One region of the Novosphingobium sp. GW835-FHT14H07 genome, then DNA from elsewhere that is predicted to be linked to it. Evidence: predicted binding sites of a transcription regulator. Region 1 holds the regulator's gene; each other region holds the start of a gene.
What was found. Region 1 encodes LexA, which represses DNA repair genes until DNA is damaged. Its sites were predicted from a motif close to GTTCCNCNCTTGTTCT; they were not measured.
Positions count from the first base shown of each region.

Region 2: a site for LexA is predicted at 3,343-3,358, ahead of uvrA (excinuclease ABC subunit UvrA). Genes of this name have one in related genera too.
Region 3: a site for LexA is predicted at 6,231-6,246, ahead of AC1Q5P_RS06660 (ribonucleoside-diphosphate reductase subunit alpha). Genes of this name have one in related genera too.

Region 1 is NZ_JBXAFX010000001.1:116,172-124,305, reverse strand. It holds gene AC1Q5P_RS00605 (serine hydrolase domain-containing protein) at 1-531, opposite strand, end outside; gene AC1Q5P_RS00600 (NYN domain-containing protein) at 593-1,342, opposite strand; gene moaC (cyclic pyranopterin monophosphate synthase MoaC) at 1,568-2,041, shown strand; gene AC1Q5P_RS00590 (molybdopterin molybdotransferase MoeA) at 2,038-3,243, shown strand; gene lexA (transcriptional repressor LexA) at 3,363-4,082, shown strand; gene AC1Q5P_RS00580 (energy transducer TonB) at 4,333-5,001, shown strand; gene AC1Q5P_RS00575 (ComEC/Rec2 family competence protein) at 5,111-7,411, opposite strand; gene gltX (glutamate--tRNA ligase) at 7,441-8,134, shown strand, end outside.
Region 2 is NZ_JBXAFX010000002.1:155,636-163,769, reverse strand. It holds gene uvrA (excinuclease ABC subunit UvrA) at 414-3,332, opposite strand; gene AC1Q5P_RS02780 (hypothetical protein) at 3,573-3,944, shown strand; gene AC1Q5P_RS02775 (transferrin-binding protein-like solute binding protein) at 3,958-6,558, opposite strand; gene AC1Q5P_RS02770 (HupA family protein) at 6,852-7,748, opposite strand; gene AC1Q5P_RS02765 (hypothetical protein) at 8,012-8,134, shown strand, end outside.
Region 3 is NZ_JBXAFX010000005.1:71,226-79,359, forward strand. It holds gene AC1Q5P_RS06625 (KTSC domain-containing protein) at 1-24, opposite strand, end outside; gene AC1Q5P_RS06630 (hypothetical protein) at 78-221, opposite strand; gene AC1Q5P_RS06635 (hypothetical protein) at 356-934, opposite strand; gene AC1Q5P_RS06640 (ribonucleotide-diphosphate reductase subunit beta) at 1,104-2,159, opposite strand; gene AC1Q5P_RS06645 (DUF2171 domain-containing protein) at 2,744-3,016, shown strand; gene AC1Q5P_RS06650 (PepSY domain-containing protein) at 3,325-3,810, opposite strand; gene AC1Q5P_RS06655 (hypothetical protein) at 3,868-4,116, opposite strand; gene AC1Q5P_RS06660 (ribonucleoside-diphosphate reductase subunit alpha) at 4,140-6,143, opposite strand; gene AC1Q5P_RS06665 (GlsB/YeaQ/YmgE family stress response membrane protein) at 6,637-6,885, shown strand; gene AC1Q5P_RS06670 (YifB family Mg chelatase-like AAA ATPase) at 6,888-8,134, opposite strand, start outside.

The DNA of each region.
Region 1 (8,134 bases):
GCCTGATGACATGGTCAGCAGCTGTCGCACGCTCACGTCATCGTAAGCGCTGCCCTTGAGGCCAGGAATATACTGGCTGACCTTGTCGTCCAGGCTCCTGATCGCGCCATCCTGCAAGGCTGCGCCGACAAGGGTCGAGGTGAATGACTTCGCCACCGAAAAGCTGGTCCAACGACCCTTGGCATCGAAGTCCAGCCCGTAGCGCTCCAATCGCACTTTGCCATCCTGCACGATCACCAACCCCGCCGTGCGCTGGCTTGCCATATATTCGTCCAGTCCCGGCACGGTCAGCGGCTTGCCTGCTGGAAGAGGCAAAGGTTCGGCCGCAGGCGCAATCGTGTTGGCCTTGGCCAGAAACGGCAACCTGTCCATCGCCCGGAAAGCCGCATCACGCTGCCCTTCCCGCCAAGACAGCACGTCGGCATTGGTCGGTAGCGCAAGAAGAATTCCCCGCGTTTCCTTGTCAAGCGAGGCAAACCCGGCACCCCCGGCCAGCACGACCGCTCCTAACAAAACCCACCGCTTCCGCATCCACCGCTCCCGTTATTGACACTTGGGACAATAGCGAGCGCTGGCAGGGCGGCAAGTGACGTCAGGCCACCAACCGCACCTGCGATTGGGTGGAACCCGCAATCTTTTCAACGGCGAAGCGGCCGTCCTTCTTGAACACTTGCAGCCAGCTCCTTGATCCGAACGAGGCGGGTTGGAGCTTCGCCTTGCTCAGGACGGTAGCGAGCTCCGGCAATGCCACCCATTCCCGCTCGTTGGCCAACTCGTTCAAAGCTTCCCTGACTTTGGCCCAGTTGGCGGCTTCCGATTTGGACGGCTCTTGCGGGGGCTTGGCTTTGGTCGCAGCTGCCGTTGGTTTCTCGACTTTCTCAGAGGATGTTGCGGCAGCCTTCCTCGTGTTCAGAACGATATGGTATTTCGAGCAACTGTTTCGGAGTTTCAGGTCAGCGGCATCACCGCCGAAACCATGCACTTCGGCGCCCTCCCTGCGCAGAAATTCGACAAGTGGCTGAAAGTCACGGTCATTCGATGCAATGCAGACGCAATCAAACCCCTTGCGCAGGACGATTTCGACTGTCTCGACAGCCAAGGCGATGTCGGTGGTGTTCTTCTTGTTCTTTGAAGGTGTAACCTGTCTCACATCGAGCGGATGGTCTTTGGAATGGTCTATCCATTCGCCATTCGCCCCGTTTGCAAAGTTTCCATAGACACGGCGCAACTGCACGTCCCCCAACGACGTTGCGATCGCTTCAATCTTTGACATCGTGCTTGCGGGCACGTTCTCGCCATCAATCATGATGGCAACACGCTTCTTGTTCTGCACAGTATTCATCAATGTGCTTATTGCGGCAGAAGGCTTACGAAATTCCAATATGTAGTCACTTCGGATTGGAAACGCTTTCCTACAGGGCAGGTTTTTGCCATGGTGCCGACTGTCAGCGAAGCACCTTGAAAGCCCCGGAAATCCGCGCCAAAACTGCGTTCCAACTCCCGTTCCGCAGTTCTCTCTGGACAGTGTAAACCCCGTAAACCCCCATTCAGCATTCCAGGGACAACGATGAACGACCTCACCCATCTCGATTCGACCGGCACCGCTCGCATGGTCGACGTCGGCGGCAAGACCGAGACGCACCGCGTCGCGATTGCGCGTGGTATGATCCGCATGTCTGACGCCACGCTCGAGGCGATCAGGTCCGGCAATGCTCCGAAAGGCGATGTGCTTGGCCCAGCGCGGATTGCCGGGATCATGGCGGCGAAAAGGACAGGCGACCTCATCCCGCTCTGCCATCCACTGGCGCTCGATGCGGTCAACATCGATTTCGCCTTCGTCGCCGACGGCATCGAATGCACCGCCTCCGCTTCGTTGACCGGTCGCACGGGCGTAGAGATGGAAGCGTTGACGGCGGTGAGCCTCGCCCTGCTGACGATCTACGACATGGCCAAGGCTCTCGACAAAGGCATGGTGATCGAAAGTGTCCGTCTGATCGAGAAGCGGGGCGGCAAGTCCGGAACCTGGCGCGCTCCGGAATGAAAGCGCCGCCCCTACCCCTTGCCGAAGCGCAGAGCCGGTTGCTCGCGCTCGCGCCTTCGCTGCCCGTCGAGCATCGCTCGGTTGCCGAATGCCTTGGCCATTACCTAGCCGAGGACCTCCTTGCCCGGCGCACGCAGCCAGCGGCAGCCCTTTCGGCGATGGACGGCTATGCCATGCGCAGTGCCGATCTTCCGGGCCCGTGGCGCGTGATCGGTGAAAGCGCGGCCGGCCACCCCTTCGGCGGCGAGGTCGGCCCCGGTGAAGCCACCCGCATCAGCACTGGCGCCATACTGCCCAAAGGCGCGGACATGGTGCTGCTTCAGGAGGACAGCGCGCGCAACGGCAACGAGCTGAGCTTGACCGGCGAGCCACCGCAGCCCGCTTCGCGCCACGTTCGACCCGCAGGCATGGATTTCAGCTCTCGCGAAACGCTGATCTCTGCGGGTAGCCGCATTAGCCCTGCGCAAATCGCGCTCGCCATCGCCGGTGGCCACAGCCATCTCCCCGTGCGCCGGCGTGTCAGCCTGACCGTCATCGACAGCGGCGACGAACTGGTTCCTCCCGGCCACCTGCCCGACCTGCACCAGCTTCCCGCCAGCAACGGGCCGATGCTCTGTGCGATGGCCGCCTCCCTGCCGGTCGATATCCGCCATGCCGGTCCTGTGGCGGACGAACTCGCAGAATTGGTCCGCGCGCTGGACGCGGCAAACAGCTCGGACATCATCGTCACAAGCGGCGGGGCGTCAGTCGGGGATCACGATCTCGTTCGCCCGGCGCTCGAGGCCGTTGGCGCCTCGATCGACTTCTGGCGCATCGGCATCAAGCCGGGCAAGCCGCTGCTGGTGGCAACGCGTGGATCCCAGATCATTCTCGGCCTGCCCGGCAATCCAGCCTCGGCCTTCGTTACGGCCTACCTGTTCATGCTCCCCCTGTTGAGAGCGATGCTCGGCGCGAGTGCGCCTTTGCCAAAAGCCATCCCAGCCCGGCTTGCAGAGCCACTGGCGCAGGGCGGGAGCCGAATGGAGTTCCTGCGCGCGATATGGGACGGAGCGTCGGTAAGGCTCGACCCGCTCCAGGATTCCGGAGCGCTCTCTCCACTTTCAAGGGCCAACGCGTTGGCCGTGCGGGAAGCAGGGGCCGAGGCCAAACCGGCCGGAACGGATGTTCCTATCTACCTCCTCGAAAATGGCGGAATTGCTTGACGAGTCGCAACAGGTTGCTTATCCGTTCCGCATTCGTTCGCCGGGATGGAACATTCGCTCCCGGTCCATGAAAGACCAGCGGCTTCGCCTCGAAGCCGCGCATTGCGGAGTGGCCGCCGATGTTGACGCGCAAGCAGCACGAACTGCTCACCTTCATTCAGGTCCGGCTTGAAGAGTCGGGCATCTCCCCCTCGTTCGAGGAGATGAAGGAAGCGCTCGATCTGAAGTCCAAGTCGGGCGTCCATCGGCTGATCTCGGCGCTTGAAGAGCGTGGCTTCATCCGCCGCCTCCCCAACCGCGCACGGGCACTCGAAGTCCTCCGCCAGCCTGACAGCGCGGTGGGCAAGCAGAGCGCCGTTCGGCAGATTGCCAATGCAGATGGTGGAGCAACGGGCGGAAGCGTCACGGCGCTTCGTCCTGCACCAAAAGCGCCTCCCGTGCCTGTGGCGGCAAACGACGTGATCGAGCTGCCGCTGCACGGCAAGATTGCAGCCGGTGTGCCAATCGAAGCGCTTGAGACGACGGCGACCCTGCCAGTTCCTGCCGCGCTACTGGGCGCAGGAGAGCATTACGCACTCGAAGTGTCCGGTGACTCGATGGTTGAAGCCGGGATCTTCGATGGCGATTACGCGCTTGTCCGCAAGACAGATATGGCGCGCGATGGCGAGATCGTGGTTGCACTTGTGCGCGGGGAAGAGGCCACGCTCAAGTATCTCCATCACGAAAAGGGCATGGTTCGGCTGGATCCCGCCAACGCTGCCTATGATCCTCAGTTCTATCGCCCCGACGAGGTGACCGTGCAGGGCAAGCTTGCAGGCTTGTTGCGGCGCTACCACTGACGTTTGTTGCAACATAGCGCCCGACCATCGGGCGTGCCTGATGACAAAGGCCGCTGCGCAGGAAATGCGCGGCGGCTTTTTTTGCATCAGCATGTTATGGTAAATATCAATCGATTTGGTTGAGATTTTTCTGGATGTGGTCCAGTGTGAGGTATAGTATCCGCTGTTACCGAATGCCCCGCCGTGGGGCTCCCCTTTCCGGGACGGCCCGCCAGAACATGGGGCGTCGGCAACGGAAGAGGTGTTGCCAATGGCTTATGCAATCGAGAATACGAGACGCAGGCAGACACAGACCTTCATCGCGGTCGGGCTGCTTCATGGAGTGGCGATCTGGGCGATCGCTTCAGGGTTCGCCAACAGCATGGTCACGATCCTGACGGACCGACTTCCTGCCAAGCAGTGGGAGGACGAGGAGGTGAAGGTAACGCCTGTCGTGCCGCCGCCGGACGTGAAACCTTCCCCACAGCCTGACAGCCGCTCGCTGGTGGCCCCCCGCCCCGACATCGCGATTACGCCGGTGGATCCTTCAAGCACAGTCCGGGAAATCGAGGTCACCCCGATCACACCAGTCGACCCTATCCCGAACGTCCTGCCCGAGCCCCACCCCTCTCCCTCGCCGAGCTTTGCCGTGCGCACAGCATCACCGAAGGGATCGCCGGGCTCATGGATCTCGGACCGCGACTATCCCTCGGCCGCAATCAGAGAGGAAAGAGAAGGGCTAACCCGCTTTCGGCTCTCGATAGGCGTGGATGGCCGCGTCACGGGATGCGAGATTACCGGATCGAGCGGGTCTCCTGACCTTGATGCAGCGACATGCACGAAAGTCAGCGCGCGGGCGCGGTTCACTCCTGCACTTGGCAGCGACGGCATGCCGACTGCGGGGAGCTACGTCGGTTCGGTGCGCTGGGTCCTCCCCTGATGAATTGAGCCGGGCGAACGTCAGGTTCGCCCGGCAAGTCTGGCGGAAAGGAGCGCTGCTTCGAGATTATCGCCCGCCGGACAAGGGCATGGACCGCCCTGGGTCGCATTCATCGCTTGGAAGCCACTGGCGCCGTTACCGGCACGGTTGCATCAGGCGCATCCGTCGCTCCAACTCCGACGTCGTTGAGTTGCGTCAGGCTGGGCGTCGGGCGCGGTACTGGCCAGCGATACCAACCATGCTGGCCCTGCGTTTCCGCTACGGTGCGAATCCGGCCAGAGGCAAGATCGATGGATATGCCTCCCGTATTGGCGAGATAGGATCGGTCTGCCTTCAGCATGCGCGGGCGGCACGATGCCGGAAGGCGTCGATCGGCGATGACGATGTCGGCCCGCTCGCAGGCCGCCACAAGCGCCATGTCGTCAATGTAGTTTCGGCTGCGGGCCATCAGGAGCGTAAAACGCCGTTCGTTTCTGAGCACCGTTGCAGCGCAGAAGTCTTCATTGCAGCGAGCACCCGGCCATTCATCGAGGCGACGAAGGCTGCCTTCCATTCCGGCAAGTTCGAGCAAGTTGTCCCGCATGTAATCGCCCCTTCCCATGCGCAGGACGATCAGGTCCGATCCTTCGCCGGCTATGCCGACGTGATGGCCATCACCGGTGACAAGCACATCGGGCCGCGGCGTCAGGACCATGGCGGTGATGGCAAGACCGGCGGGTATGGTGCCAAGAAGGCGCACCTTGCCCACCCAGAGTGCCAGCCACAACATGCCGACGAGGAACAGCGCGTAGCTCCATGTTTCGAAGGGCGGCATTGCAGTTACTGAGCCGGGTTGTGATGCCACGAAGTGTGCCAGCGCCAGCAGCAGATCGAGGGACTTGCCAACCAGCCACCAAACCGGTGCGCCAAGGCCTGCGAGATCAAACACCAGGGCCAAGCCGATCAGCGGCATGGTCACGAAAGTGGTCAGCGGAATGGCAATGACGTTTGCCAGCGAGCCATAAACGCCAGCGCGATGAAAATGGAACAGGCCGATTGGCATCAGTGCGAGTTCAATGACCATGCCGGTAGCCAGCAACATTACGAAGCTTCGCCCAGCCCGGACCAGGGGCCCATGGTGTTCACCGGTGAGGAACGAGCGAACCGGGCCCGCCGAGTGAAAGGCGATGATCGCAATCACGGCCGCGAAACTCATCTGGAAGCTGGGGCCAAGGACGGCATCGGGCCAGAACAGCATGACGACAAAGCCGCCAACTGCGACCATTCGCATCGATAGTGGATCGCGTCCCAAGGCCAGCGCACCAAGTACAAGCAATGCCCCGATGCACGACCGGATGGTGGGCACTTCCGCTCCGGTCAGCAAGGTATAGCCAAATCCTGCCAGGGCGCCTGCCAGCGCAGCTGCAAGAGGCACGCGGATCCTGAGCGCAACCCAGGGAAAGAGCGCGAGCAAGCGCGCAACCAGCCAATAGACGGCCCCCACCAGCGCGCTGACATGCAAGCCGCTGATCGACAGGAGGTGGGTCAGTCCCGCATCGCGCATGGCGTCTTCATCGCTGGCAGCAATCGCCCCGCGATCCCCGCTGGCAAATGCGGCCGCAATTGTCCCCGCCGATCCGGTCAACCGTGAGCGGACATGCTCGGCCAGCGACTTCTGCAAGCTGCGAAGCGTGGTATCACGATCTGATCTTCCGACCACTCGCACATCGCCCAGCACCGTTCCCGTCGCTGCAAGGCCATCGAACCAGGCCCTGCGAGCAAAATCGTACGCGCCCGGAAGCATGGGAGCGGCCGGTGGCATGAGCCGGGCGCGCAGGGCGACCCGGGCACCTTCAGCCACGTCGCCCGGATCCTTGTCGTAAGGCAGGTTGACCCGCACGCGGACAGGATCGGCCAGGCCATCCAGCATCACCCGCAATACGAGGCGCGCGCGCGCATTTGCCGGCTCCTCCCGTCGTTCAAGAACTTCTCCGGCAAGAGCAGAAACCTGCGGTCTCGCTATGCCCGGTTGCCCCACCAGCGCGGAGCGCGTCCAGATGGTGACCTCGCCGGCAGCCACCATGATCGCCAGTCCTGCCACGGCGAGGCGCAGGTGAGGCCGCTTCTCGGCATTGATCGCCAGCAGGGCAAGGATGGCGATGGCCCCAAGCGCCAACAGTGCGGCAATCCAGTCGGAGCGGGAGGGAAGCGCTACCCACAGCACGATGCCTGCGGCAAAGGCCACCACCAGCCAGAGCCCGCGTTCGAACGGGTGTGCATCCAGGAAGCGTTCTGCAGCGTCGATCCGACCATCAAGCATGCTGGACAATCGCGCGCGGATGTCCCAATGCCGCGCGCGTTCGCCCGGTTCAGGGACCGGTTCGGCGGCGGGGTAGTCTGCCGCTGGCCGATCTGCAGCCGGAGACGCCATGACATTCAAAGCAAAGGAAAGCGCGGCCGATGGCAAGCGCCACTGACACCGTTTCTGCAGGATCGCCCGGCAATGCCCCGGTCGTCACCCGTTTCGCCCCTTCGCCCACTGGCTTCCTGCACATTGGCGGCGCGCGTACGGCGATGTTCAACTGGCTCTATGCTCGCCACAACGGCGGCAAGTACCTGCTGCGCATCGAGGATACCGATCGTGCTCGCTCGACCGATGCGGCCATCGAAGCGATCTTCGACGGGCTGAACTGGCTGGGTCTGGGCGGAGACGAGGAGCCTGTGTTCCAGTTCGCCCGCTCGGAACGGCACGCTCAGGTTGCGCACCAGATGCTGGAGGCCGGACACGCCTATCGCTGCTACCTGACACAGGAAGAGCTCGCCGCTCGTCGCGAGAAAGCCCAGGCCGAGCGCCGCCCCTTCCGCATCGATAGCGAGTGGCGCGATGCGACGCCTGATCAGTGGCCGACCGACCAGTCCTACGTGGTGCGCATGAAGGCGCCGCGGGAAGGCGAAACGACGATTCCCGATCGCGTTCAAGGTTTTATCACGGTCCAGAACAGCGAGCTTGACGACTTCATCGTGCTGCGTTCGGACGGCACGCCGACATACATGCTCGCTGTCGTAGTCGACGATCATGACATGGGCGTCACCCATGTGATCCGCGGCGACGATCACATCAACAATGCGTTCCGTCAGCTGGTGATCGTCCGTG
Region 2 (8,134 bases), on a different contig from region 1:
TGACACCTGCATCAATTCTCAATTGGCCGTCGACTTTGACAACGCCGAGGCCCAGCGTCCGCAAGTAGCGGCGTTGTGCAAGCATCCATCGACCGACTCAGGATGAACGGGGCTTTGGCGGTTGCATGTTTACCGCTTGCTGCGTCATCCTGAACTTGGTTCAGGATCCATTTTGCCGATTATGCCTCCGCTTGTGGGCAAGGATGGACCCTGAGCCGCGTTCAGGGTGACGGGGTTTGTGTTTCGACGTGGTGGTGTTGCGATGGTGCCCCTCCACCATCCTGCGGATGGTCCCCCTCCCTCATTCGACAGGCTCAGGATGAGCGGGTGGGGGGAATCATTGCCCCTCCGTCAGACGCTTTGCGGCCCCCCTCTCCCAACCCTCTCCCCTCAAGGGGAGAGGGCTTTTGGGGTCAGCGCTTCAGGAGGGGGGCCATGTATTGGCCGGTGAAGCTGCGGGGGTTCTTCGCCACCTGTTCGGGCGTGCCTTCGGCGACGATCTCGCCGCCGCGGACGCCGCCTTCGGGGCCGAGGTCGATGATCCAGTCGGCGGTCTTGATCACGTCGAGGTTGTGTTCGATCACGACGACCGAGTTGCCCTGTTCGACGAGGCGGTGGAGGACTTCGAGGAGCTTGCGCACGTCTTCGAAATGGAGGCCGGTGGTGGGCTCGTCCAAGATGTAGAGCGTCTGCCCCGTGCTGCGGCGGGCGAGTTCCTTGGCGAGCTTGACGCGCTGGGCTTCGCCGCCCGATAGCGTCGTCGCCTGCTGGCCGACCTTGACGTAGCCCAGGCCCACCTCATTGAGCATGTGCATCCGGTCCCGGATCGGGGGCACGGCCTTGAAGAACTCCTCGGCGTCCTCGATCGTCATGTCGAGCACGTCAGCGATGGAGAGGCCCTTGAACTTCACCTCGAGCGTTTCGCGGTTGTAGCGCTTGCCGTCGCACTCCTCGCACGTGACGTAGACGTCGGGGAGGAAGTGCATCTCGATCTTGATCAGGCCATCGCCCTGGCACTTCTCGCAGCGGCCACCCTTGACGTTGAAGCTGAAGCGGCCGGCCTTGTAGCCGCGCGCGGCGCTTTCGGGGAGGCCGGCGAACCAGTCACGGATCAGGGTGAAGGCGCCGGTGTAGGTGGCGGGGTTGGAGCGCGGGGTGCGGCCGATGGGCGACTGGTCGATCTCGATCACCTTGTCGCAGTGTTCGAGCCCGGTGACGCGATCGTGCGCGCCGGCGATCACGCGCGCGCCATTGAGCGTGCGGGCGGCGACGGCGTGGAGCGTGTCGATGGTGAAGCTCGACTTGCCCGAGCCGGATACGCCGGTGACGCAGGTGAAGGTGCCCAAGGGGATCTTGGCGCTGACGTTCTGGAGGTTGTTGGCGCGTGCGCCCTCCACGCCGATGAACAGGCCGTTGCCCTTGCGGCGCGTCTTGGGGACTTCGATCTTCCGCGCGCCGGTGAGGTACTGGCCGGTGAGGCTGTTGGGGTTGTTGAGGATATCGTCGAGCGTGCCCTGCGCGACGATCTCGCCGCCGTGGACGCCCGCGCCGGGGCCGAGATCGACGACGTGATCGGCGGTGCGGATGGCGTCCTCGTCATGCTCGACCACGATCACGGTGTTGCCGAGATCGCGCAGGCGCTTGAGGGTTTCGAGGAGGCGGTCGTTGTCGCGCTGGTGGAGGCCGATGGAGGGTTCGTCGAGCACGTAGAGCACGCCCGAGAGGCCGGAGCCGATCTGGCTGGCGAGGCGGATGCGCTGGCTCTCGCCGCCCGAGAGGGTTCCCGAGGTGCGATCAAGGTTGAGGTAATCGAGGCCGACGTTGTTGAGGAAGCCGAGGCGCTCGTTGATTTCCTTGAGGATGGCCCTGGCGATCTGGCTCTGCTGGCTGGTGAGCTGGCTATCGAGATTGGCGTACCATTCGACCGCGGCGGCGACGGAAAGGCGGGTGACCGAGGAGATATCGCGCCCGGCGACCTTGACCGACAGCGCCTCGGGCTTGAGGCGCTTGCCTTCGCAGGTCTCGCACGGTTGCGCGGTCTGGAACTTGCCCAGTTCCTCGCGCATCCAGGCGCTTTCGGTTTGCAGCATGCGGCGGTTGAGGTTGCCGATCACGCCTTCGAAGGCCTTGTTGACGGTGTAGCTCTTCTTGCCGTCGATGAAGGTCAGCGGCACCGCCTTGCCGGCGGTGCCATAGAGGATGACGATCTTGACCTCGGGGCTGAGCGCGTCCCACGGCGTATCGAGGCTGAAGCCGAAATGCGCGGCGAGGCTGGCGAGAACCTGCATGTAATAGGGCGACGGCGGGTTGCTCTTGGCCCAGGGGACGACGGCGCCCTGCTTCAAGGAAAGGTTCTCGTTCGGGACGACGAGTTGCGGATCGAACAGCAGCTTTTCGCCGAGGCCGTCGCAGGCGGGGCATGCGCCCTGGGGGGCGTTGAACGAGAACAGGCGCGGTTCGATGGACTCGATGGTGAAGCCGCTGACGGGGCAGGCGAACTTTTCGGAGAAGACGATGCGGTTGGCGGCAAGGCCGGTCTTCTTCATTCCCGTCTTCTGGGCGCCCTTCTTGCCATTGGCGTCCGATTCTTCCTCGCGGCCGGGGACGACGCCATCGGCGAGATCGACGTAGGCAAGGCCGTCGGCCAGCTTGAGGGCCTGTTCGAAGCTGTCGGCCAGGCGGGTCTGGATGCCGTCGCGGACGGCAATACGGTCAACCACCACCTCGATGTCGTGCTTGAGCTTCTTGTCGAGCGCAGGCGCGTCCTCGATCGGCATAATCTCGCCGTTGATGCGGACGCGGGTGTAGCCGGCCTTCTGCCATTCGGCGAGCTCGCGGCGGTATTCGCCCTTGCGGCCGCGCACGACCGGGGCGAGCAGGTAGGCGCGGGTGCCTTCGGGCAGGGCCATGACGCGGTCGACCATCTGGCTGACGGTCTGCGCGCTGATCGGCTCGCCGGTGGCGGGGCTGTAGGGCACGCCGATGCGCGCCCAGAGCAGGCGCATGTAGTCGTAGACCTCGGTGACGGTGGCGACGGTCGAGCGCGGGTTACGGCTGGTGGTCTTCTGCTCGATGGAGATGGCAGGGGAGAGGCCGTCGATATGCTCGACATCGGGCTTCTGCATCATCTCGAGGAACTGGCGCGCATAGGCGCTGAGCGATTCCACGTAGCGGCGCTGGCCCTCGGCATAGATCGTGTCGAACGCGAGGCTCGACTTGCCCGAGCCCGAGAGGCCGGTGATGACGATCAGGCTATCGCGGGGGAGATCGACGTCGATCCCCTTGAGATTGTGTTCACGGGCGCCGCGGACGGAAATGGTAGTGAGAGACATGCGCGGCGGTGTTCCATATTTGTTCGGGTTTCGCAAGGGATTCGGACGCGAGTGCCGGCCCGGTTGCAAGCGCCATGTGGGGAGCGGACCATTGCAGTGCAATATGGGCTTTCGGGGGCACGGTTTCGCTTCCCCATCCCCGGTCGCGACGAAAGGGACGGTGGCTGCGACCGGGTGCCAACGGTTCGGCGCAAGGTGGATTGCGCGGGTGCCGCGGCCGCGGGATGAAGCAGCGATAACATGAGGGTCTCGGGAATGAACGTGCGGATGATGTGCAGCGCGCTGGCGCTTGGGGTTGTGGCTCTGCCGGGCGTGGCGCTGGCCGACGATCCCCATGACCCGCAGATGCGCACGCAGGCCGCGCGCGAACGCGACCGGGCGATCATCCGCAAGCTCAACCAGCAGGAACTAGCCCGCGTGCGCGAGCGCGATGCCCGCTATGCGAAAGACTGGGCGGCGTGGCGCCAGCACAACGCCCGCAGTGGCCGTGGAGGCCGCGATGCCGACCGCGGCTATGCCCAGGCCCAGGACGATTACGAGCAGCGCATGGCCGAATGGCGCCGCGCGGTGGCGGCGTGCCAAGCCGGGCGCTACGAATACTGCGGGCGTTGAGCGGCGGAAGCCGTCAGTTCTTCTTGCCGATCAGTATGCCGCCGATGTCGAGCCCGGTGGTAAGACCATTCCGCTGTACAAACCACGCCGCACCGATCTCGTTCGCGTTCGGACCAAAGAACCCGCCTTCGATCTGACCACGGGAAGCACCATTTTGCGTGGTGGCAAAGCCACGAAATAGCGAGGTCGTTCCGTCCGTCGTGATGATGTTCGCGGTGTAGGAGAACGTACCCACGGGCGATGCAGTGCTATCGTCGGCGACGATGTTAACCGTCGCGCCTAGCTTCATGTCTGCGAAATTTGCCGTCGCGGTGGCTGTGCCCGAGAACGTACCTTCATACGAGATCGCGTTGGCGCGCCCTCGTCCACGGATAATCCCATCGTACGTAGCAGAGCCGAAGCGCGGTAGTAGGGCATAAGGCGTCCGATTGCCGTAAATGACGAAGTACTGGGCATTTATTGCGTCTGGAGGATTGGAGGACGTCGCACGCACCTGCAAATCGGCAAAGGTCGCGTAAGTCAGCTTCAGAACGGGGTTCTGGTCGCCCGGCTTGAAGACGTAGCCCTTCGCGGTGACGCCACGATCGTACCATGTACGGCTGGCGTCACTTTTCGCCGGGTCGATGTCTGTCTGCTCAAACTTGGTGGCGTACGTGATGTTCGAGTATTCGGGCGTGAAACGCAAAAGATAGGCGCCCGTTGCGGGATTATAGGTGACGGTCGCCGGATCGGATACGCCATGATCGCGCAGCGTGATCGCACTGAATGTCGTTTGCGTGGTGTAATCGCCCAGCGGCGTTCGGGCCGCAGTCAGACTGGCATCCTTCGCACCGATGATCGTCCCAATGGCCTTGTCGGCGCCATCGGCGGCCGACCAGGTTGCTGCGACTTCCTGAGCCGTTGGACCAAAGAAGCTGCCATCAAATGTGCCGGAGTAGTTGCCGATCCCGTCGAGCGTCAGATTGCCCGAGAAGGTGTTTGCCGTGCTGGAGATTGTGCCCGAGGCCCTAAAAACCCCGGTGGTGCTTTGAGGGTTGTGGCCAGAGATGTAGTCGATTTCGCCCAAGCCAACTGATGTGGCCAGATCGAGACGGCCAGTAGCGAAATCGGCGGAAAGCACGCCATTACCGACAACGTTCAATGCGTCAGTAAAATCGTTGTCGATTGCCAGTCCGTCGATATGGACCTTGTAGTCAGCTGACCCGCTCCGCGGCACCGCGCTGCTCGCTGTCGGCATGCCGTAAATGAAGTAATCGATCTGATACGAAAGCTGCGGATCGAGCGATGTTCCTCCAGTGCGCTGTCTGAAGAAGCCTACGGCGGAGTAAGTTTGTGTAGTCGGAAGGAGCAGCCCGGTAGCATCGTCCTGATAAGTGCTTCCGCCATCATGTTCGTAAGGAGTATAGGACGTGTCAGGTGTCGTAACCGTATACTTCTTAGTCACGGCATCAAAAGTGAGTTGCAGCGGTTCACGCCTTAGTGATTGGTTGGTGAAATCGCCTAGCGTATTTGAATTGAACGATTTATCCTGAGACTTGAAGTCCAGTCTGCGCGCGCTTGTGCTGAAACTCTGCGTGTTGGCCAGCCTTCCCTCTGTGAACTGCGTGTTGCCGACAGCACCCTTTCGTCCGGTGATCGTGCCTACGGCGACCCGACCGTCCGGTGCAGTAGCATTGAAAACGGCGCCCAATTCCTCAGCAGCAGGGCCAAAGAATTCGCCGTTGAGCGCGCCCGAGAAGTTCGCCGCGTCCGACCATTTGATGGTTCCGGCGAAGTTGTTGGACGTTGCCGCCAGTGCAGCAGTTGCATCGAACTGGATGTCGGAGCCTGAGAAATAGACGCCTTTCATCATGCCGGAAATGCGAATCTTGCCGGTATCGAATTCGACCACCGCACCGCCGCTGCCTGCCATCGCAGCACTGCCCGCCGGAATGGATTCCACTCCGATCAAGGCAATCTCGTAGGCGCCAGTGCCGCTACGCGGTACAGCACTGGCCGAAGTGGGGATGCCATAAACAAACGCATCCACGCTGCCTGTTCCCGATGAACTCGATAGCTGCGTGTGTTCCCAGAAGGCGCTTCCGACATACTTGTAGGTAGCAAGGCCGGATGTGCCCGCCTTGGTAAGCGTCAGAACGTCGGTCGTCGAACCTGACTTCCTCGTGTAGACGGTGGCGACGGCGTTCGAACTGGCGCTATCAAGATCGCCCGGCCCGAAGGTGATCGAACCACCACCCGTCGTTAAGGTATAGGACTTCTTGGCCGCATCGTAACGGATTGTAGCTGTCTGGCTGGCGACGCTGCCGCGCGTACTCTCTCCATTGGCCGTGGCGGTTGCGCGCATGGAGAGGTTGGCGAAACTCTCGGTCGCGAGCGTTCCGATCAGGTCCGAATTCGCGCTCGGCGTAGGCGTCGGTGTGGGGGTTGGCGTAGGCGTAGGCGTAGGCGTCGGAGTGGGCGCGGGCGTGGGCGTGGGCGTGGGCGTCGGCGTCGGCGTCGGAGTGGGAACAGGCGTTGGCGTGCTGCTCACACCGCCGCCACTACCACCGCCACATGAGGCCAGCAGGAGGGCGAGCGTTGTCGTGGCTGTTGTGGCGAAAATCTTGCGGTTCACGGTTGCCCCCGTTGCTGGCCCGAATCCCTGTATTCAGACACCAATTCGGAGGAAGAATTAGCCAGAACCGATGTTAATCGCGAACATCTATTTGGATCAATTGTGTGATTTTAATCACGTTTTGGAGACTTCTAGTCGTGGGACCGCGTGCGAGGAAGGCTCACCCCAACCCCTCCCGCTTTCCGGAGGGGGCAAAGAGGTTGGTTTTCGCCCTTTTCTGCAAGGCGCTGTCCCATTCGGGCCGCTCCACCAACCTGCGGATGCCCCCCACCTTGTTGAAAGCAGGAACGGGCTCAGTTCTTCTTGCCGAACAAAGCGCCCTGAATGCTGAGCGTGGTGTCAGTGGTGCCATTGAGGAAGAAGGTGTAGCCAGCCTCGATCCCGCGCGGGCCGAAGAATGCACCACTGAAGGCGCCCGAAGCGTTGCTTCCCGAAAGCGTGCCGGTGAAGCCCGGGCCGGAACTGCTGATCGTGCCGGTGCCGTTGAAATTGCCAAACGAGGTGACCACGGTGCTGTTGGGTGCCTTGCCCGCGAGCGTCAGGCTGGTGCTGACCGAATTGCTGCCGAAATTGGCCGAGAATGTGCCGGTCGATTCACCAATCAGGTAGTAGCCCTGCCCGCTTCTGGCGGCGAGCCCGACGACTTGGGTCGCATAAGTGGCGCTGCCGCTACGCGGCACATCGGTGGCCTGGGTGGGCACGCCGCCGACAAGGCTGTAAGATCGGTCCGCTCCCGGCTGATAATGCGTCCAGTTGCCGAACAGCGCGTAGCTGAGCTTCACACCGTTGACGCTGGGATTGGAGATTGAAAGAAAATCGACAGCGCCGTTGCCGGCAGGCTTCTGCCAGGTGACGGTCGTATCGTTACGATTGACGACCTGCGCGGGCGCAAATTCGACAACTAGGCCACTGCCGTTGTTGAGGTTGTAGGAATCGGTCGCGGCCGAATACCTGATCTCCACGCCCTGGCCGAAAGCAAGGGTGCTTTGGTTCCTGAGTTCCGGGCCGACGGGCACGCCGGTAATTCCGCCCGACTGGAAGGTCTGATCGCCGGACAGTTCGGCAAGCGTCTTGTATGTGACCGGCGGAGGCGTGGATGCCATGCCGCCGCCACCATCGCCACCGCCGCATGAGGCCAGCAAGGTTGCAAGCGAAAGGGTGGCGGTGGCGTTGCGCAGCGTCGTGATCATGTTGCCCTCTGTTGCTGCCCGAATCTCCGCACCGGGCAACCCGATGACTAGAACTAGAGGCAAACCCGTAAGGGCGCGAACGTAAAGACGGGGCAAGCATGTGATTTTCATCACAATCCTTGCGTGCGCAAAGGTGCATGATGGCTACTCTGAGGGGAAATTTCGTCGGCAAACTACGTAAGTTTGTCGAAACCATACAATCGCGCGTGACGAAACTTTGCTAGGGCCTGCTAACCAAAGATAGGGTTTCAGGGCCACCAAGCATGAGCGCCGACCGTACATTGCCAGCAATTCCGGCAGCATCCGGCAACCCGCCGGCGCAGAGCCTGTTCTGCCGCAGCGCTGGCGCGCGCGAGGATCGTCCGGCGATCTCGATGCGGGTGCGC
Region 3 (8,134 bases), on a different contig from region 1:
GGCAGACGAGCGGATATATTCCATGATTTTGCCTCCGCAGAGACGGAGGGTGGTCGTTTGACCACCCTCCTTGCAACTCAGTTGTCGTTATCGGGGCGATCTACCGACACAGGCTTCTTGCTGATCGGAATGCGGAATGCCTGCCCCTTGGGCTTGCAAAGCCGCTGTCCGTTGCGCAACGTAATGCACTGGCGGTAGATATAGCCGTCATCACTGGGCATGGATGCCTCCTGTGAAATCGGTTGACGACGGCGTCGCGAATTGCGAAATTGCTGCTGCTTAGACGGCAATCTGCGTTTTCGTGACGCCGATTATCGAACGGAAAGGTCGGCCGAGTGGTCGGCCTTTCTTTCGTTCAAAGGTCAAGCTTGTCTATGGCGGTTCCATCAATTCCCTCCTCATTATCAAAAACACTTTGTTGGAAGCGATCACTTGCGTTCTCGCTTGCTGCATAACCTTCAGGAAGTGGCCTTCCTGAAAGCCACCAGTGGGGTATGCCGTTAATCCGCAAACTTTCAATTTCGCTACTGCGCGATAACGACGATGTTAAATTGATGATTGGTTTATCCCCACCAATCAAAGCGCCCTCCGCGCGGGCGGCTTCAAGCAATTCTGGAGATTGCATGGGCCGCCCCGCCTTTAAAAGCGCCTGCATAGCTGCTTCAGCATGCGAAATCTTTCGCTCCGAATGGGACATTCTTTGGCCTGAGACAAAATGATGAACGGCCCTGCCAATGTAAGTAGGTGCGACGCCAACTCTCGCTCGAAGTGGCGGATTGACATGAGTTGTTGAATTGGCAGCATCAGCCGGGGCCCCACCCATTGCCTGCACTGCGGCATCCAGAGCAGCAAATTGAGCATACGCAGGTGACGCAACAACCGCGCTCCATGCTTTCTCTCGCAAGACCATCGTTTCGCGCAAAAGGTCGCTCATGTCATCACTCCTCATCTGAAAAATAACACAAGATAGAAAATGATCAAGCGTTATTTTGACAAATGGCGGCAACAATCTAATATAACAGCTCTCTTTAAGATCATGATTTTAAATGAAAATGGAGCAGCCCAGCGACTGCTCCACTGTTTATCCTTCGCTTTGCGTTGCTTTACTCCGCCGCAATCCCCGCAGCGCCGAACATGTCGACGTCCACCTCGACCGGCGCTTCGACATTCGCCGCCGACTTCGCCGTGCGGCGCTTGTCGAAGCTCGACCACACCGTGTTCCAGTCGCCCTTGGTCGCCGCCTTCGAGTATTCCGTGGCGCGGGTTTCGAAGAAGTTGGCGTGTTCGACGCCGTTGAGGAGCGGGGCGAGCCAGGGCAGCGGGTGGTCTTCGATCATGTAGATTGCGGGCAGGCCGAGCTGCGACAGGCGCCAGTCGGCGATGTAGCGGATGTAGCGCTTGATTTCCTTGGCGCTCATGCCCGGGACCGGGCCTTGTTCGAAGGCGAGATCGATGAAGGCGTCTTCGAGGCGCACTGTCTTCTGGCAGCAGTCGATGATGTCTTCCTTCACCGCCTTGGTCAGGCAGCCGCGCTCTTTCACGAAGGCGTGGAACAGGCGGGTGATGCCTTCGCAGTGGAGCGATTCATCGCGGACCGACCACGAAACGATCTGGCCCATGCCCTTCATCTTGTTGAAGCGCGGGAAGTTCATCAGCATGGCGAAGCTGGCGAAGAGCTGCAGGCCCTCGGTGAAGCCGCCGAACATGGCCAGCGTGCGGGCGATGTCCTCGTCGTTGTCGACGCCGAAGGTCTGCAGGTAATCGTGCTTGGCCTTCAGCTCCTCGTATTCGAGGAACATGCCGTATTCGCTTTCAGGCATGCCGATGGTGTCGAGCAGGTGCGAATAGGCGGCGATGTGCACCGTCTCCATGTTGGAGAAGGCGGCGAGCATCATCTTGATCTCGGTCGGCTTGAACACGCGGCCGTATTGTTCGTGGTAGCAGTTCTGCACTTCCACGTCGGCCTGGGTGAAGAAGCGGAAGATCTGCGTGAGCAGGTTGCGCTCGTGATCCGAGATCTTCTGCGCCCAGTCGCGGCAATCCTCGCCCAGCGGCACCTCTTCGGGCATCCAGTGGATCTGCTGCTGGCGCTTCCAGAATTCGTAGGCCCAGGGATATTCGAAGGGCTTGTAGGTCGGGCGGGCTTCAAGAAGGGGCATGGCGGTGTCCTGTGCTGATTCTTTGAATGTAAGGTCTGATGCGGTCAGGCAAAAGCGCGGGCGCGGCCTTTGCGGGGGATAGTGGCGGGGTTTTCCACGCGATTGAATCGTGCCCTTTGGGGCAGGAACCCTCGGCCCGGCGACAGGGGCCATCGGACTGGCGCTGCGCCCGGTTTCGAAGCGGAACGGCGGACCCGGCGCACGGTTGTGAAGGCAAGGGCGCGCGATCGGCAGCGCCCGTGAAACTTCATAGAATTCGCAGGAGAATTGCCATGGGCGAGTACGAGCCGAACGATTCCCGCAACGTCACCGGCGCCAATGCCGGCGAGCGGCAGCAGCAACAGCAGGGCGGAACCGGCCAGGCCGACCGTCAGGAAGGCATCCGCAGCCCCGGAGGTGCCGACCAGCAGACCGGCGGCGACCGCTGGAGCGGCGACTACACCGGTGGCCAGATGGGCCAGCAGTCCGAACGGCAGAACCAGGGCCCCAACAGCTCGCGTTCCGACAATTCCGGCACCGAGGGCCAACAGGTCCAGTTCGACGCGGGCCAGCGCCAGATGGGCGGGGGGCAGTCGGGCGAACAGATGGGCTACGGCAACAGCACCGAACGCACTTCGGGCATCCGAGAGCATATGGAAGTGATCGGCGCCGATGGCGTGCACATCGGCACGGTCGATGGCGTCGATGGCGACCGGATCAAGCTGACCAAGAAGGACTCCGGCGCGGGTTTCGAAGGTGGAACCCATTCCGGCCACCATCATTACCTCTCCACCGGGCTCGTCGCCGAAATCGAAGGCGACAAGGTTCGCCTGTCGGCGAACGGCGATGTGGCCTGGGGCATGCTCGAGGAAGAATAAGTCCGGAAAGGCAGCGAGGCCTTCCCGCTGTCCTGTCCCGGCGGATCGCCGGGTGCCGGATCGCAAGAACGTCCCGCCCCCTTCGGGACCAGGTCGTGCCACGCGACCGGAGAGCGCTCCGCCGAAAGGCGGGGCGTTTTTCTTTATTTGCGGGGTGCGAAAAGCCCATCCGGGCTTTCCTAGCGGCACCTGCCCGCTCCCCCGCCCCGCTACCCACGAGAGTACCCTGAATGGGTGGCCGGGCGGGGGAGAGGGCCGGTGCCGCAAGCCCCTGACGGACGTCAGGGGCGCAACCAGCGAAGACTCGCTTACTTCCAGAACCAGCCGGGCTTGAGGCTGCGGTCCTTGCGGTTCTTCCACATCGAGAAGTACATCCACAGGCCCGAGATGCTGAAGAACAGCAGCGCCAGACCGGTCATCAGCGAGATTGCGGTGCCGACAGGACCGAATTCCTCGCCCGAATGCAGGTGGTGGAACCAGCCGACCAGCGACTTCATCCCGCCCGGAGGCGCCTTGGGGCGGCACATCATGGTTTCGGGACAGACGAAACCCTGCGGAACGGGCGGAGGTCCGGCCTGCTCCCCAGCTGGCCAGAGCGCCGTCACGTGGCTGGCGACGCCGGTGAAGGCCATCCAGATCATGAAGACCCCGAAGAACACCGTGATCCAGCGGTGCCACTTGCGCATGAAACGAACCCCTTTGATAATGCGAATTGATCGCAAGATTAGACAAAGCCGCCTTAGCGGGCCTGACCGGGATCGTGCAAGCACAAGTCTTGTCGCGGATTGTCGCACAGATGCGCCAGCCGCAAAGTGTCGCGGGGTGTAACGGGGATGTTAGCAGTTCGTATTTCACCCGAGCACCGAATTGCCCACAACGAGCAAACCGACGGTCGCGACGAAAATGCCCTGCAATCGGTAGAACAGTTTAGTGCCCGAGCCGATTGGCCCCGCCACGATGCCATATCGCTTCCGCCAAAAGTCGGACTGCCATTGCGCGAACACGGCAGGCCGAAGAGTCATCGCCAAGCCGGCGATGACCCATGGAAGAGCGATGAGCAGTGTGGGCCATTTCGCTACAACGTCAGTCGTCACGGACATGGCCCGCAGGCTCCCTCACGCCATCACTGGCAGGCCAGGCATTCCTCGTAGTCGGTCTGGCCGGCCGACAGTTCGATCTTGGGGGCCTGCGCGGTGTTGTCTGCCTCGACGCCGCCGGCGAAGCCTGCGCGCTGGACCGACTTGGAGCGGAGGTAATAGAGGCTCTTGATGCCCTTCTCCCACGCCTGGAAGTGGAGCATCATGAGGTCCCACTTGTCGACATCGGCCGGGATGTAGAGGTTCAGCGACTGGGCCTGGTCGATGTAGGGCGTGCGGTCTGCCGCGAATTCGACCAGCCAGCGCTGGTCGATCTCGAAGCTGGTCTTGTAGATCGCCTTTTCCTCAGGACTGAGGAAATCGAGATGCTGGACCGAGCCACCCTGTTCGAGGATCGAGTTCCACACGTTGGTGGAATCCTTGCTCTTTTCGGCCAGCAGCTTCTGCAGATAGGGGTTCTTGACCACGAACGAGCCCGACAGGGTCTTGTGCGTGTAGATGTTGGCCGGGATCGGCTCGATGCAGGCAGAGGTGCCGCCGCAGATGATCGAGATCGACGCGGTCGGCGCAATCGCCATCTTGCAGGAGAAGCGCTGCATCACGCCCATTTCGGCAGCATCCGGACATGCACCGCGTTCCTGCGCGAGCAGGATCGAAGCCTCGTCCGCCTTGGCGGCGACGTGCTTGAACATCTTGAGGTTCCACGCCTTGGCCATCGCAGATTCAAAGGCGATGCCCTTGAGCTGGAGGAAGGAGTGGAAGCCCATCACGCCCATGCCGACCGAGCGTTCGCGCAGGGCCGAGTACTTGGCACGGGCCATCTCGCTGGGCGCGCGGTCGATGTAGTCCTGCAGCACGTTGTCGAGGAAGCGCAGCACGTCCTCGATGAAGCGCTTGTCGCCGTTCCACTCGTCCCAGGTTTCAAGGTTGAGCGAGGACAGGCAGCATACCGCGGTACGATCGTTGCCGAGGTGATCGCGGCCCGTCGGCAGGGTGATTTCCGAGCAGAGGTTCGAGGTCGAGACCTTCAGCCCCAGGTCGCGGTGATGCTTGGGCATCATGCGGTTCACCGTGTCGTTGAACACGATGTAGGGCTCGCCCGTGGCAAGGCGGGTTTCAACGAGCTTCTGGAACAGCGAACGCGCATCGACCGTGCTGCGGATCGAGCCGTCCTTGGGGCTGCGCAGGTGGAATTCCGTGCCATCGCGCACGGCTTCCATGAATTCGTCGGTCAGCAGCACGCCATGATGGAGGTTCAGCGCCTTGCGGTTGAAGTCACCCGAAGGTTTGCGGATCTCGAGGAACTCCTCGATTTCCGGGTGCGAAACGTCGAGATAGCAGGCCGCCGAACCGCGCCGCAGCGAACCCTGGCTGATCGCCAGCGTCAGCGAATCCATCACGCGCACGAAGGGGATGATGCCGCTGGTCTTGCCGTTGAGGCCGACGCTCTCGCCGATGCCGCGGACCTTGCCCCAATAGGTGCCGATGCCGCCGCCGCGCGAGGCGAGCCAGACGTTCTCGTTCCACGTCGCGACAATGCCTTCGAGGCTGTCATCGACCGAGTTGAGGTAGCACGAGATCGGAAGGCCGCGCCCGGTGCCGCCGTTCGACAGAACCGGCGTGGCTGGCATGAACCACAGCTTCGAGATGTAGTCGTAGAGACGCTGGGCGTGCTCCTGATCGTCGGCATAGGCATCGGCCACGCGCGCGAACAGGTCCTGATACTTCTCGCCGGGGAGCAGGTAGCGGTCGTCCAGCGTGTCCTTGCCGAAATCGGTCAGGCGCGCATCGCGGCTGTCATCCGTCACGATGGTAAAGCGGCGCGGATTGACCTTCTTGGAATCGCTGACCGGCGCGGCCGCAACGGCAGCCGCTGCGACGGTGGCGGCCATGCCTGCGACAAGTGCTTCGCTGCCTGCGTCCTTGGCGTCCATATCCATCGCCTTTGCTTCACCGGCCGCAGCCGGAGCGCCTGCAAGCGCCAGTTCGTCCTGCGCAACCACGGAGCCGTCTCCAGTTCTGAAATCCACGTTCAACCCCCGTTCGCACCCCGCAGCCAAGGCCCGGGCGATCAATCGACACTCGAATCGGGCGAGTGGCCCAATCCTACAAGAGACGGAACGAAAGTGGAACATGTTGTTCCGCAGGCGCTCGGCTCCAGAATTCCCGATCACGGCCCCGTGTGCCCTGCGCGCAGGCAATGCGTTGCCATTGCGCGCAAAACACGCCCAAGCGCTCTAAACTAGGTTTAGAGGTCCCCCTGAAGCCCGACCACAACCCATAGTGCCTCAACCGGATTCAGACACAAGAGGGTAAACATCCGCAGGGAGACTCGATTCGTCGCACGTGCGATTCGCTTCGTCGCCAGAAGAGCTATTGTGCAGTGCAGCGACGCGTGGACTTTCCTGCACTTCAAGGGCGAAACGACGCTGGTCGAAATATTTTTCGGGTTGGCCACCAACTTGTGGACAAGAGAGCGTCAACCGGCACCATATGTGGTGTCCACAGGAACGGAGTGCAGGTGTGCTGAATCTGATCTCGATTGTCTTCACCGGTCTGGTGGTCGGCGTGCTGGCGCGGTTCTTCTATCCCGGCGACGTCGACATCGGCATGCTCAAGACCGTGCTGCTGGGGGTAGGCGGCGCGCTTGTCGCAGGCCTGTTCGCCAGTTGGCGCAGCGGCCGGACGTTCGGCGAAGGCGTCAACCGCGCAGGCTGCCTCGCCTCGGTCATCGGAGCGATGCTGCTCATCTTCCTTGGGCGCAATCTTTAAGCCTAAGCCCGAGGCGCAATGCGGCGATAGCTGAGCGCTTCGGCCACATGGATGCGACCCACTGTGTCCGCCCCGGCCAGATCGGCGATAGTCCGCGCCACGCGCAGCATGCGGGTATAGCCGCGCGCGGAGAGGCGCATCGCTTCGGCAGCCTGTGCGAGCAGCTTGCGCCCGGGTTCGTCCGGAGTTGCGTGGATGTCCAGCAGATCGCCGTTAAGCTCGGCGTTGCTGCGGGCGTTGGTGCCCTCGAGCCGGGCAACTTGCAGCGCCCTCGCCCGCGCCACCCGCGCGGCCACCTGGTCGGAACCTTCTGCAGGCGGCGGAAGCGCCAGATCCGCCGCGGAGACCGGATCGACCTCGACATGGAGGTCTATGCGATCAAGCAGCGGGCCTGACACCTTGGACTGATAGTCGCCGGCACAGCGGGGGGCACGGCTGCACCCAAGCGCCGGATCGCCCAGATGGCCGCAGCGGCACGGGTTCATCGCCGCGATCAGTTGCACGCGCGCCGGGAAGGTCACGTGCGCGTTGGCGCGGGCCACGGTCACCTCGCCCGTCTCCAGCGGCTGGCGCAGGGAATCGAGCACGGCGCGCTGAAACTCGGGCAGTTCGTCGAGGAACAGGACGCCGAGGTGCGCAAGGCTCACTTCGCCGGGACGCACTTTCAGCCCGCCCCCGGTCAAGGCGGCCATGGAAGCGGAATGGTGGGGAGCCCGGAACGGCCGGGCGCGGCTGATGCGACCGTCCTCGAGCGTGCCGGCCACCGACGCCACCATTGACACCTCGAGCGCCTCGGACGGGGTCAGCTCAGGCAGGATGCCGGGCAGGCACGAGGCCATCAGCGACTTGCCCGCGCCCGGCGGCCCGATCATCAGCAGGTTATGCCCGCCAGCCGCCGCAATCTCCAGCGCCCGCTTGGCGGTTTCCTGGCCCTTGACCTGCTTGAGATCGGCCATGCGACGCGGTGGATCGGCCACGCCCTGAGAAGGCTGGGGGAGGCGGTGCTGCCCCTTCAGGTGATTGAGCAGGCCGATGAGGTCCGGTGCGGCGATCACGTCGATCCCGCTGGCCCAGCGCGCCTCGGGCCCTTGCGCGGCAGGACAGATCAGGCCCTTCTCTTCACCGCTGGCATGAAGCGCGGCGAGCAGCACGCCAGGTGATGGCAGCACGCGGCCATCCAATGCCAGCTCTCCCACCGCCACATAGTCAGCGATCTGTTCGAGATCGACTACCCCCATCGCGGCGAGCA